Regions from separate parts of the Vibrio ishigakensis genome, predicted to be linked through region 2. Evidence: predicted binding sites of a transcription regulator. Region 2 holds the regulator's gene; the other holds the start of a gene.

What was found. The regulator PurR, encoded in region 2, represses purine synthesis genes. The targets are predictions, from matches to a motif close to TNANGNAAACGTTTNCNTNA.
Region 1: the regulator PurR is predicted to act here: its motif matches at 1,503-1,522, upstream of purE (5-(carboxyamino)imidazole ribonucleotide mutase).

What each region holds. Positions count from the first base shown of each region.
Region 1 covers NZ_AP024881.1:2,915,490-2,920,900, forward strand. The annotation lists gene hemF (oxygen-dependent coproporphyrinogen oxidase) at 1-848, opposite strand, end outside; gene Pcarn_RS13510 (Sua5/YciO/YrdC/YwlC family protein) at 851-1,408, opposite strand; gene purE (5-(carboxyamino)imidazole ribonucleotide mutase) at 1,593-2,078, shown strand; gene Pcarn_RS13520 (5-(carboxyamino)imidazole ribonucleotide synthase) at 2,083-3,195, shown strand; gene Pcarn_RS13525 (DNA topoisomerase family protein) at 3,239-3,781, opposite strand; gene Pcarn_RS13530 (DUF494 family protein) at 3,785-4,258, opposite strand; gene dprA (DNA-processing protein DprA) at 4,261-5,376, opposite strand.
Region 2 covers NZ_AP024881.1:1,865,224-1,870,634, reverse strand. The annotation lists gene Pcarn_RS08435 (DUF2878 domain-containing protein) at 1-403, shown strand, start outside; gene Pcarn_RS08430 (chalcone isomerase family protein) at 400-960, shown strand; gene Pcarn_RS08425 (DUF3833 domain-containing protein) at 957-1,481, shown strand; gene Pcarn_RS08420 (alpha/beta fold hydrolase) at 1,589-2,395, shown strand; gene Pcarn_RS08415 (DUF7577 domain-containing protein) at 2,376-2,687, opposite strand; gene Pcarn_RS08410 (TVP38/TMEM64 family protein) at 2,688-3,368, opposite strand; gene purR (HTH-type transcriptional repressor PurR) at 3,520-4,533, opposite strand; gene torD (molecular chaperone TorD) at 4,658-5,305, opposite strand; gene elyC (envelope biogenesis factor ElyC) at 5,374-5,411, opposite strand, start outside.

The DNA of each region.
Region 1 (5,411 bases), 1.1 Mb from region 2:
TCCACCTGATAGTTGTACTCCCAGCGAGCCAAAGGTGGCATAGACATCAGGATAGACTCAGTACGACCACCACTTTGCAGTCCGAACAAAGTGCCTCTGTCATACACTAGATTGAACTCGACATAGCGACCTCGACGATACAGCTGGAATTGTCTCTGCTGATCGGTGTACTCGCTGTCTTTACGTTTTTCAACAATCGGAAGATATGCCTGCGTGTAACCCTCACCTACGGCTTTCATGTAAGCAAAGCACTTGTCGAAGCCCCATTGGTTTAGGTCATCAAAGAATAAGCCACCTACCCCTCGGGTCTCTTGGCGATGTGGTAGGAAGAAATAGTCATCGCACCATTTCTTGTGTTCTGCATAGATCTCATCACCGAAAGGCGCACAAATAGCCTTAGCAGTTTCATGCCAATGCTGACAATCTTCCTCATAAGGATAGAAAGGGGTTAGGTCAAAGCCACCCCCGAACCACCAGATAGGGTCACTTCCCTCTTTCTCCGCAATAAAGAAGCGCACATTCGCGTGAGAGGTTGGAATATATGGATTATTGGGATGGATAACTAAAGAGACGCCCATAGCTTCAAACTTACGCCCTGCTAATTCTGGACGATGAGCAGTAGCTGAGGCAGGCATCTTGTCGCCATAAACGTGAGAGAAGTTAACCCCACCTTGTTCAAAGATGTCACCACCCTTCATTACGCGGGTTCGACCACCACCGCCCTGCTCACGCTTCCAAGCATCTTCTGCAAACTTGGCTTTGCCATCAGCCTGTTCCAGTTCAGCACAGATACTATCTTGAAGACCGAGTAGGAATTCTTTAACTGCTTGCTTATCTACTGACTGCATCCTTATCCCTGCCTTAATACTTTAAGCGTTCTCGCATCACGGATTTCTGACGGGTTTTGTCTATCACCTACCACACCATTCACTACAAATACCTTCTCATCACCAAGCTGCTCGATAACTTGCTCTGTGGTTGTACACGGTGGGAGACCGGAGAGGTTAGCGCTAGTCGAAGTAATAGGTTTGCCGAATTCTAAGCACAGCTTCTGCACCGTTGGGTGGTCAGTAACACGTACCGCGACTGTATCGAATTGGCCGTGCACCAATTCATGGGTCTTTTTGCTGATAGGCATCACCCAAGTCACAGGGCCTGGCCAACTTTGAAATACTGTATCTAGCTGCTCTTGAGTCAACTGAGTAGCGTCTATATAGGGAAGAAGCTGTTCGAAGCTTGCCGCAATCAAGATAAGCCCTTTAGCTGTATCTCTTTGCTTTAGTTCAATGAGAGCCTCAAGCGCTTGTTGATTATCAGGGTCACAGCCCACGCCGAATACCGCCTCTGTTGGATAGGCGATCACTCGTCCTTGTTGTAGTGCCTCTACTGCACCATCCATTAAAATCATTATTTCCTTGGTCCTAAAGCAGACTTCTGTTGCAAATAGTTTACAAATTCTTTTCGTAACTTCTAATCATTTCCTTTTAATTCGACTAAATAGCTGACGCAAACGTTTTCCTAGACAAAAAATAGCCGTATAATGCGCGCAAAATTGATATTCCACGCTCAAACAGTCAAATCAGGAGTCTTACATGCAAGTCGGTATTATCATGGGTTCTAAGTCAGATTGGCCAACGATGAAACTCGCTGCAGAAATGCTTGATCAGTTCGGTGTTAGCTACGAAACCAAGGTAGTTTCAGCTCACCGTACACCTCAACTACTCGCGGATTATTCTAACAGTGCCAAAGATCGTGGTATCAAGGTGATCATCGCTGGTGCTGGCGGTGCAGCTCACCTTCCGGGTATGTGTGCAGCTTTTACTAGCCTGCCAGTTCTTGGTGTTCCAGTTCAGTCTCGTGCACTTAAAGGCATGGACTCACTACTGTCTATCGTGCAAATGCCTAAAGGCATCGCGGTGGGTACGCTAGCTATCGGTGAAGCCGGCGCTGCGAACGCAGGTATCCTAGCTGCTCAAATCATCGGTACTCATGTTCCTGAGGTGATGGAAAAGGTTGAAGCCTTCCGCAAGGAACAAACCGATACCGTTCTAGCAAATCCAAACCCAGCTGAGGACTAATACGATGCAGGTTCTGGTTCTAGGTGCGGGCCAACTGGCTCGCATGATGGCTCTAGCCTCTGCGCCTCTTAACATCAAGACGCTAGCCTTTGATGTTAACAGTGAAGCGATTGTTGAGCCGATCACTCAGACTAAGCTTGGACAAGGTCTAGACGTGGCTATCGAGCAGGCTGATGTGATCACCGCCGAGTTTGAGCATGTACCACACCCGGTTCTCGATGCATGTCAGGCAAGTGGAAAGCTATTCCCTAGTGCAGAAGCCATCAAAACTGGTGGTGACCGTCGCATTGAGAAAGCCCTGCTAGATAAAGCCGAGGTTGCCAATGCCAAATACGCACTGATTCGCACTCGCGAAGACTTTAACTCAGCTATCGACTACGTTGGCCTACCTATGGTGCTTAAGAGCACGCTAGGTGGCTATGACGGTAAAGGTCAATGGCGTTTGAAGTCTACTGAACAAGTCGAACAGATTTGGGATGAGATGGAAGAGTGCATCAATGCTTCTGAAGCCCAGGCTATCATCGCCGAAGAGTTTGTCTCTTTTGATCGTGAAGTTTCTCTGGTTGGTGCTCGCAATGCTAAAGGTGACATTGCGGTTTATCCACTAGCCGAAAACGTACATACCGATGGTGTGCTGAGCCTTTCAACGGCAATCGCTGATGAAGCACTTCAAGCTCAAGCAAAGCAGATGTTTACCGCTGTGGCTGAGTGTCTGGACTATGTTGGTGTTCTGGCTCTAGAGTTCTTCGATGTGCAAGGTAAGCTAATGGTAAACGAGATTGCGCCTCGCGTTCATAACTCTGGTCACTGGACTCAACAAGGCGCTGAGACCTGCCAGTTTGAGAACCATATGCGCGCGGTATGCGGTCTACCTTTAGGTAGCACTGAACTTCTACGCCCAACTAGCATGATCAACATCCTAGGTGAAGATACATTGCCAGAAGCGGTTCTAGAGATGAATCAAGCACATGTGCACTGGTACGGCAAAGAAAAGCGCCCTGGTCGCAAGATGGGCCACATCAACGTGTGTGGAAAAGATGAAGCAGACCTAACTGTTCAGCTTGAAGCGATTGCTAAGTTACTAGACCCAAAAGCCTACCCGGCTCTAACCAAGTAATTAGCTTTGATAAAGACTAAAAAGGCAGCCTAGGCTGCCTTTTCTATTTCTGAACTGCTTGGCATTTTCGGTCTGCACAGACCAAGCCACTTTTCTTCTTAGTGAGAAGCTTAAAGCCACACTCCTGACACACCCCTTCTACAGGCTCAGTGTTCAGCGCAAAATCGCATTTAGGGTAGCTATCGCAAGCATGAAATACCTTACCAAAGCGAGACTTCCTATCTACAAGGTTGCCCGTACTGCAGGCAGGACAAGTAATCTTCTTCTGGGGCTGTTCTTCTTCATCCATGTGCGCAATGTAGTGACACTCAGGATAGGATTCACAACCGATAAACATACCATAGCGACCTTGGCGTAATACCAACTCATTACCACATTCAGGACAGGGTACCCCCAAAGCCTTAATAACCTGGCCCGATGGCTGATGCAGAGGTTTAATGAAGTCGCAGTCGGGGTAGTTAGCACAACCTAAAAATGCGCCATGTTTACCATGACGCATCTGGAGTTCACCACCACATTGGGGACAGTGTTGTTCGAGAGCACTGCCGTGGGACGAGAATAACTGGTTGTCGATTTGACCACTCATAGCTTAGTGAAGCACACCATGGTCTGTAGAGTAGAGCAGCTCTTCCATCGTGGTATATGCGCTCTCATTGCCAGGCACATTAAATAACACCATCAAGATGATCCACTTGAGGTCATCCAGTTGAAGGTCCATTGTTTCGAGCCCCATTACACGGTCGATCACCATCTCACGTGACTCAGGAGTTAGCACGTTGATCTGCTCTAGGAATAGTAGAAAACCACGACAACGGGTATCGAGGCGCTGCTGCTCTTTCTCTGAGTAGATACGCATAGATGTGGCTGAGCTCAGCGCGATCTGTTGGCTGTTTTCTTCATTTTGCAGTGCAGCAAGGTCTTCAAGCCAGTTCAGTGCCTTGTAGATCTCTTGCTGGCGGAAACCTGCTCGAAGGAGTTCTTGCTCAAGCTCGTCCTGATCGACGTTTAAATCGCTGTCACTATGAACATATGTTTCGAACAGATACATAAGAATATCCATCATAGTTAGCTCCCCCTCAATCTAATAAAACCACCACCTGCTGAAGCAACTAATCCCTTAAGCTCCAACTCTAATAGGTGCATCATAACCTTATTTACGGATAAATGGGTCCTTTCCGACAAAAAATCAACCGACTCTGGTTGTGCTCCTAAAAGCTCGTAGACAGCTCGTTCAGATGCCTCCAGTGATGCCTCTATTTTAAGCGGTTGTTTTTCCTCAGATACTGTTCTCTCTTCTAGTTTTGACCTGAGTTTTTCATCAGAAATTTCATCTACAACCTCATCAGCGCTAGTGACTAATATTGCACCTTCACGTATCAGATGGTTACACCCTTTAGTTGCGGGATTATGAATAGAACCCGGGACTGCGAACACTTCCCTGCCCTGTTCAAGCGAGAATCGAGCGGTAATCAGGGTACCACTCCTAAGGCCTGCTTCGACCACCACAACCCCGAGACTCAAGCCACTTATGATGCGATTGCGACGCGGGAAGTTTTGCGCCTTTGGCGGCACGTAGGGAGGAAACTCACTCACCAAAGCGCCCCTTTCTCGAACTCTTTGCATCAAGCCACGATGAGCTTTTGGGTAACAATGATCAAATCCATTTCCAAGCACAGCAATAGTCGTCCCATCCGCATCCAAACAGCCCTGATGTGAGCGACCATCAATACCCGTGGCTAAACCGCTGGTAACGACCAGTCCCAGCTCTACAAAACGTCGGGAAAACTCACTGGCTATATCAAGCCCCTCTCTTGTGGCTGAACGACTACCGACCATAGCAATCTGCGGAAGGTTTAGCGCTTTTTTATCCCCCTCCACAAACAGCGCAATTGGTGGGGTGGCAATATGAGATAACTGGGAGGGATAGTTATCATCTTCTAGTGTGAATAGGTGGCGCTGAACACCTTGAGCCCAACTGAGGCATGTCTCAACCTCTCGGCCACCTTTGTCTCTTATATGCTTGGCCTGAAATGGCTTAAAACCGATATTGATCAGCTCCTTATAAGAGCAAGTTAACAACTCTTTTGGTGATGTCTGTTCGATGATTCGCTGAGTTTTAACCCCAGATAATCCAGGGGTCGTATGCAGGGTTAACCAAGGGATTTTTTGCTCTTCATTCATCTCACAAACGCCTATCAATATTGGTGCTGTTATTT
Region 2 (5,411 bases):
TATCTTGTTTACTCTGGCATATAGTGTTAGGAAGCAAGAGATACGGATGGGTTGGCTTGCAGGTTTCGTTATATCCGGTATCGCCCTAGACTATTTCAATTCTGTACTCGGCTTCTTCCTTTTCCCTACGGCGTTTGTGCCCAACTGGCTTATCGCCTTATGGGTGATCTTTATTTGGTACGCCTACCAGATGAAACCGGTTTTGACCCTTTATCCAATATGGGCCGTAACAGTGGTAGGCGCACTTGGAGCAGCTGGCAGTTATTTTGCTGGACTCAAGCTTGGCGCCGTAGAGTGGCCGCTTAGCAATTCTCTCACCTTTGCGGTGGTCACGGTGGAATGGATTATCCTCTTCTCTGTGATAGTGACATCATTGGGAGGAGAAAAGAGGGCACTCTCATGAAAGGGTTCATCACAGCAGTAGCCAGTCTGGCTCTCTCTAGTGTTTTATCAATCAGCCACGCCAGCGACGTGGACTCTCCAAAACTCGATGACCAATGGCAATCATGGCCAACAGTCGGTTCGGCTGATTTGGACTTCTTGTTCTTTGACATCTATACCTCTGAGCTAAAAGCTCCCCAAGGCAGTTATCAGCTAGGTGATGACCTCACTCCGCACCCTGTCGCGCTCTCTATCGTCTACGAGCGAGACATCTCTAAAAAACATCTACTGAAAGAGACCAAGAAACAGTGGGCTCATCTGGGTTATAAAGAAGAGCAGTTCACCCGCTGGGAGCGCAAACTTGCAGGCATTTACCCTGAAATCAAAAAGGGTGATCGCCTTGTGTATGTAACCAGCGGCGATAGTGGTGTTTTCTATTACTTCAAAGGAAATCAGGGCGCAACAGTAGTGGGTGAAATTCAAGATGAAGAGCTCAATGATGCCTTCTTAGCCATCTGGCTTTCCCCCAATACCGAGTACCCAGACCATAGGGCTAGCCTGATAGGGATGAATCAATGAGAGTGATGAAGGCGTTTTTTCTTGGATTGGTCGCAATGATGCTAGGGTGTAGCGCTGAGCTTTCAGACTATCAAGATGCATCGCCACGCTTCGATCTTTTTGGCTACTTTGATGGCCGTGTAGATGCGTGGGGTATGGTGCAGGACAGAAGCGGCAAGCAGACAAGGCGTTTTTATGTCGAACTTAATGGTTCCATTGAGGGGAATGTTTTGACCCTAGATGAGCAGTTTGAGTTTGATGATGGAGAGCAGTCTACTCGCATTTGGGTGATCACACGTTTAAATGATGGTACCTACGAAGGTAGGGCTGACGACATCATTGGCATAGCCACAGGTAAAGAGGTCGGGAACGCCTTACATTGGACCTATGACTTTGAGTTGCCTCGAGGAGACTCGACCGTAACCGTATTTTTTGACGACTGGCTTTATCGTCAAGACGATAAACACGTCTTCAATCTCACCTCAATTCGTAAGTTCGGTCTCGAATTTGGTCGCCTTACCCTGTTTTTTCAGAAGCAATAACGTGGCAGAGATCACTGTTTGTTACAAAAGCAGAACCGGCTTTTTTTGCCAGATCTTAGTTTGTGATAGTATTCTAAGTTCAATTGTATGATTTATTTGTATTATTAATGAGTTCTGCTGTTTCTTCTTCACTGCTGTTTCACAAGACCTTTCCTCACCCTTCTTCAAAGGAGTGGGTAGTGTTCGTGCACGGCGCAGGCGGCAGTTCTTCCATTTGGTTTAAGCAGATCAAGGCGTACAAAGAGCACTTCAATGTTCTGCTTGTAGACCTTCGCGGTCACGGCAAATCAAATAACCTTCTCGCTGATATCATCAACAAACGCTACACCTTTGAAGCGGTAACCAAGGATATCGTCGCGGTTCTGGATCATCTAAAGATCTCATCAGCCCATTTCGTGGGTATGTCTCTTGGCACCATTATCGTGCGCAACATGGCGGAGATCGCCTCTCATCGTGTTCGCTCTATGGTTTTGGGCGGTGCGGTAACTCGCTTCGATGCTCGTTCTCAATTCCTAGTTAAACTCGGTGACCTGAGTAAGAACTTTATCCCATACATGTGGCTGTATAGCTTGTTTGCATGGATCATCATGCCGCAAAAGGGCCAGGTAGAGTCTCGCCATATGTTTATTCGCGAAGCGCGTAAGCTGTGTCAAAAAGAGTTTAAGCGTTGGTTTAGATTGGCGGCTGAGGTGAACCCTCTGATGCGCTACTTCAAGGAGCGAGAGTTGGATATTCCAACCCTCTATCTGATGGGCGACAAAGACTATATGTTTATTAAGCCGGTTAAAGAGATGGTTTCAGTGCACGAGCACAGTAAGCTGATCGAGATTGAGGATTGCGGCCACGTGTGTAACGTGGAAAAGCCTCAGCAGTTCAACCGCGAGTCCATCGCCTTTATTCAGTCGGTGAGCTAGCCCCGCAGTTCCAGCAAAGGGCAAACTGCCCTTCGTTAACCTCACCACATTCACTACAGGTCCAATCGGCCTGCTCGTCCGCTTCCATATATGCCTTGATAATGGCTTCCGCTTTCTCTTTGTAGGCAGGGTCTAGCAGCCACACATGGGGCTGGGTGGAATCATCCATCGGTAGTTCGCCCTGAAGGCCAAACAAGCCAACACTTCGAACCTCAACAGGTATCTTCTCCGCAAGTAAAAGCTCACTGATAAAGTGAGCTTCGGGTGGATTTTTTGCAATATATATCTTCATCTAAGCGACCGATTGATTGGGTCTTATCTTGTTCATTATCCATTTAGCGATAAGTGGGAACAGGCCCAAGAGTGCAAAGGATGCCAGTACGGTCGGGGATACTATGCCTGCTAGGCTGTCTATCTCAGCAAGTTGAGTACCAGCGTTTAGATAAACCATAGTCCCTGCCAACATACCTAGCTGACTAAATAGGTAGAATTTTGCCACTGAGATTGGGGTCAGACCCATCAAAAGGTTGATCAGGAAGAATGGAAATACTGGAATAAGGCGAAGCGAGAATAGATAAAATGCGCCGTCTTTTTCCACGCCCTTGTTGATGGTATCTAACTTATTACCAAACTTAGCTTGTACCCAGTCGCGAAGCAGGTAGCGAGAGCTTAGGAAAGCCAGAGTCGCACCTATAGTGCTGGCAAACGACACCAATACTAAGCTGGTCCAAAAACCGAATAGAGCGGCACCTAATAACGTCACCACGGCAGCTCCTGGGATAGAAAACGCTGTGATAAAGATGTAACCAATAAAGTAGAGAGCAGCAGACAGAACGAAGTTTTGTTCTATATGAGCGTTTAACGCAGCTTGTTGCGCTTTAGCGTTTTCGAGGGTGAGGTATTGCCCAAAGTTGACCGCAAGTAGAATGATAGCTGCAACCAAAATTACGCCAATTATCAATTTCTTATTCATCGTCCTGACCTAAGTAAGTTCACTTAGCTATAGGGACAGAGTAGGACATAGAAAAATTTCATACAAAATAAAAAACGGCACGTTTATTTACGTACCGTTTGGAATTGATTGGATAATTCGAGCTTGGATGAGGTATCATCCGCTTTCGAAGTTAAGCGTTTAGGTTCTTAACGCTATCGCGTGAGATAAGTTCTGGCTGCATCTCAAATACGCGGCGATCGTGCTCTTTGTCGTTGATACGCTCAAGCAGGATTTCAAATGCTGTCTTACCCACACGACGCTTAGGCTGGTGGATAGTGGTCAGTGGCGGCGCAAAATAAGCGGCTAGGTCGATGTTGTCATAACCGATAACTGAGATATCTTCAGGAACCTTAAGGTCGTGCTGTTGCAGGCGACTGATAAGGCCAAGTGCCATGATGTCGTTAAAGCAGAACACAGAAGTAGGGCGAGTCTCGATTGGCATAGCGGCAAGTCTGTCAGCGGCTTCTACTGCGGTATCACACTCGAAGTTACCCTCAAGGATATATTCAGGATTGAACTCGATGTTCGCTTCAGCAAGGGCACGCTTGTAGCCAGCAACACGCTCGATACAAGCCAGTTTCTCTGCTTGACCAGTTAGACATGCAATCTTGTCGTGACCATTCTCAATCAGGTGTTTCGCAGCAATATAGCCACCTTCTTCAGAGTTATCGATGATCTTATCGGCCATTGATGACTCTGGGCCCCAATCCATAACAACTTTCGGGATGTTAGGGTGTGAGTCCAGCATTTCACGCAGCTCTTCTGTTAGGTCAGAACACATAACCAGAAGTCCATCTACACGCTTTTCAGCCAGCATGCGGATATAGTCGCGCTGCTTCTCGTAGATACCACCAGTGTTACACAGGATCAATGTATAGCCCTGACGGTAGCAATAGCTCTCAACACCATCTACAACCTCAGCAAAGAAAGGGTTAGTAGACTGAGTTACCAGCATGCCGATAGTACGAGTGGAGTTACACTTCAGGCTACGGGCTACCGCACTTGGCGCGTAGTTTAGCTCTTTAACAGCTTTCATTACTCGCTCTTGGGTAGACTCTGCTACGAAGCGCGTCTTGTTAATTACGTGCGAAACTGTGGTCGTCGAAACGCCAGCCAGCTTTGCTACATCTTTGATGGTAGCCATGCTTTACCTTGTAAACCTGAAGAAGTGTAGGGACCTACTTAAGAGTAGTGCAATCGATTGCGGAGGGCAGTCTAGCTAGAAATGCGTCAAGTGACAACGCATTTCTATACAAAATGAGAATTCATCAATCGTTCGCAAGATAGTGACTATCCAGCTCACAAAACGCCACCAAAAGCTCGGCTACAGAGGCGTAAAAACCGAATTCGTCGAACTTGGTGCAGTTTTCTGAAAACTGAGGCACCCAGGTCAGCAAATGTTGTTCGATGAAGGCTTGTTGCTCGGCTAGGGCTACCTCCATATGGGCTTCTTGCTCAAGCTCGTTTGAGCGGATGATGAGATTTCCGAGAAAGTCGAGCTGGATAGCAAGGTGATCCGCCGGCTCGTTGAAGTTCTTATCAACCTGAATGCCTTTTTCCTGCATCAAGGCCGCCATCTCTTGCGCTGGTTTGCCGTTAAGCAGTTTGCTGTCATCGAGATAGATAGAGGCATAAGGAAGTGCCGCATGTTTATCGGAGGTTAGAAACAGCTCACAGAAGTCGGCAGATAACTCTAACTGCGCATCCTCTCTGTCTTGAAGCTTGTTTAGAGACTCGATGACGCCATCAGTGGCTTTCTTTAGCTCTTCGTTTTCAGATAGGCCTTGTAGGAAGCCGCGAACTTGTTGGCTTTGATACGCCTTGAGCTCTTCGTCAGTCAGCTCTTTTGAGAATAGGCTTGAGAACCACCAGTAGATTTCGGCGCGTTGCTCATTGAATTTCTTGATTTCTTGCATTGTAAGATCCAACAAAGGGCGCATCGGCGCCCTTGTAACAAAATTTAACTATATGAATTATGAATCAGTTATTTACTACTGACAAGGTTGCGTATCTTCTGCCACC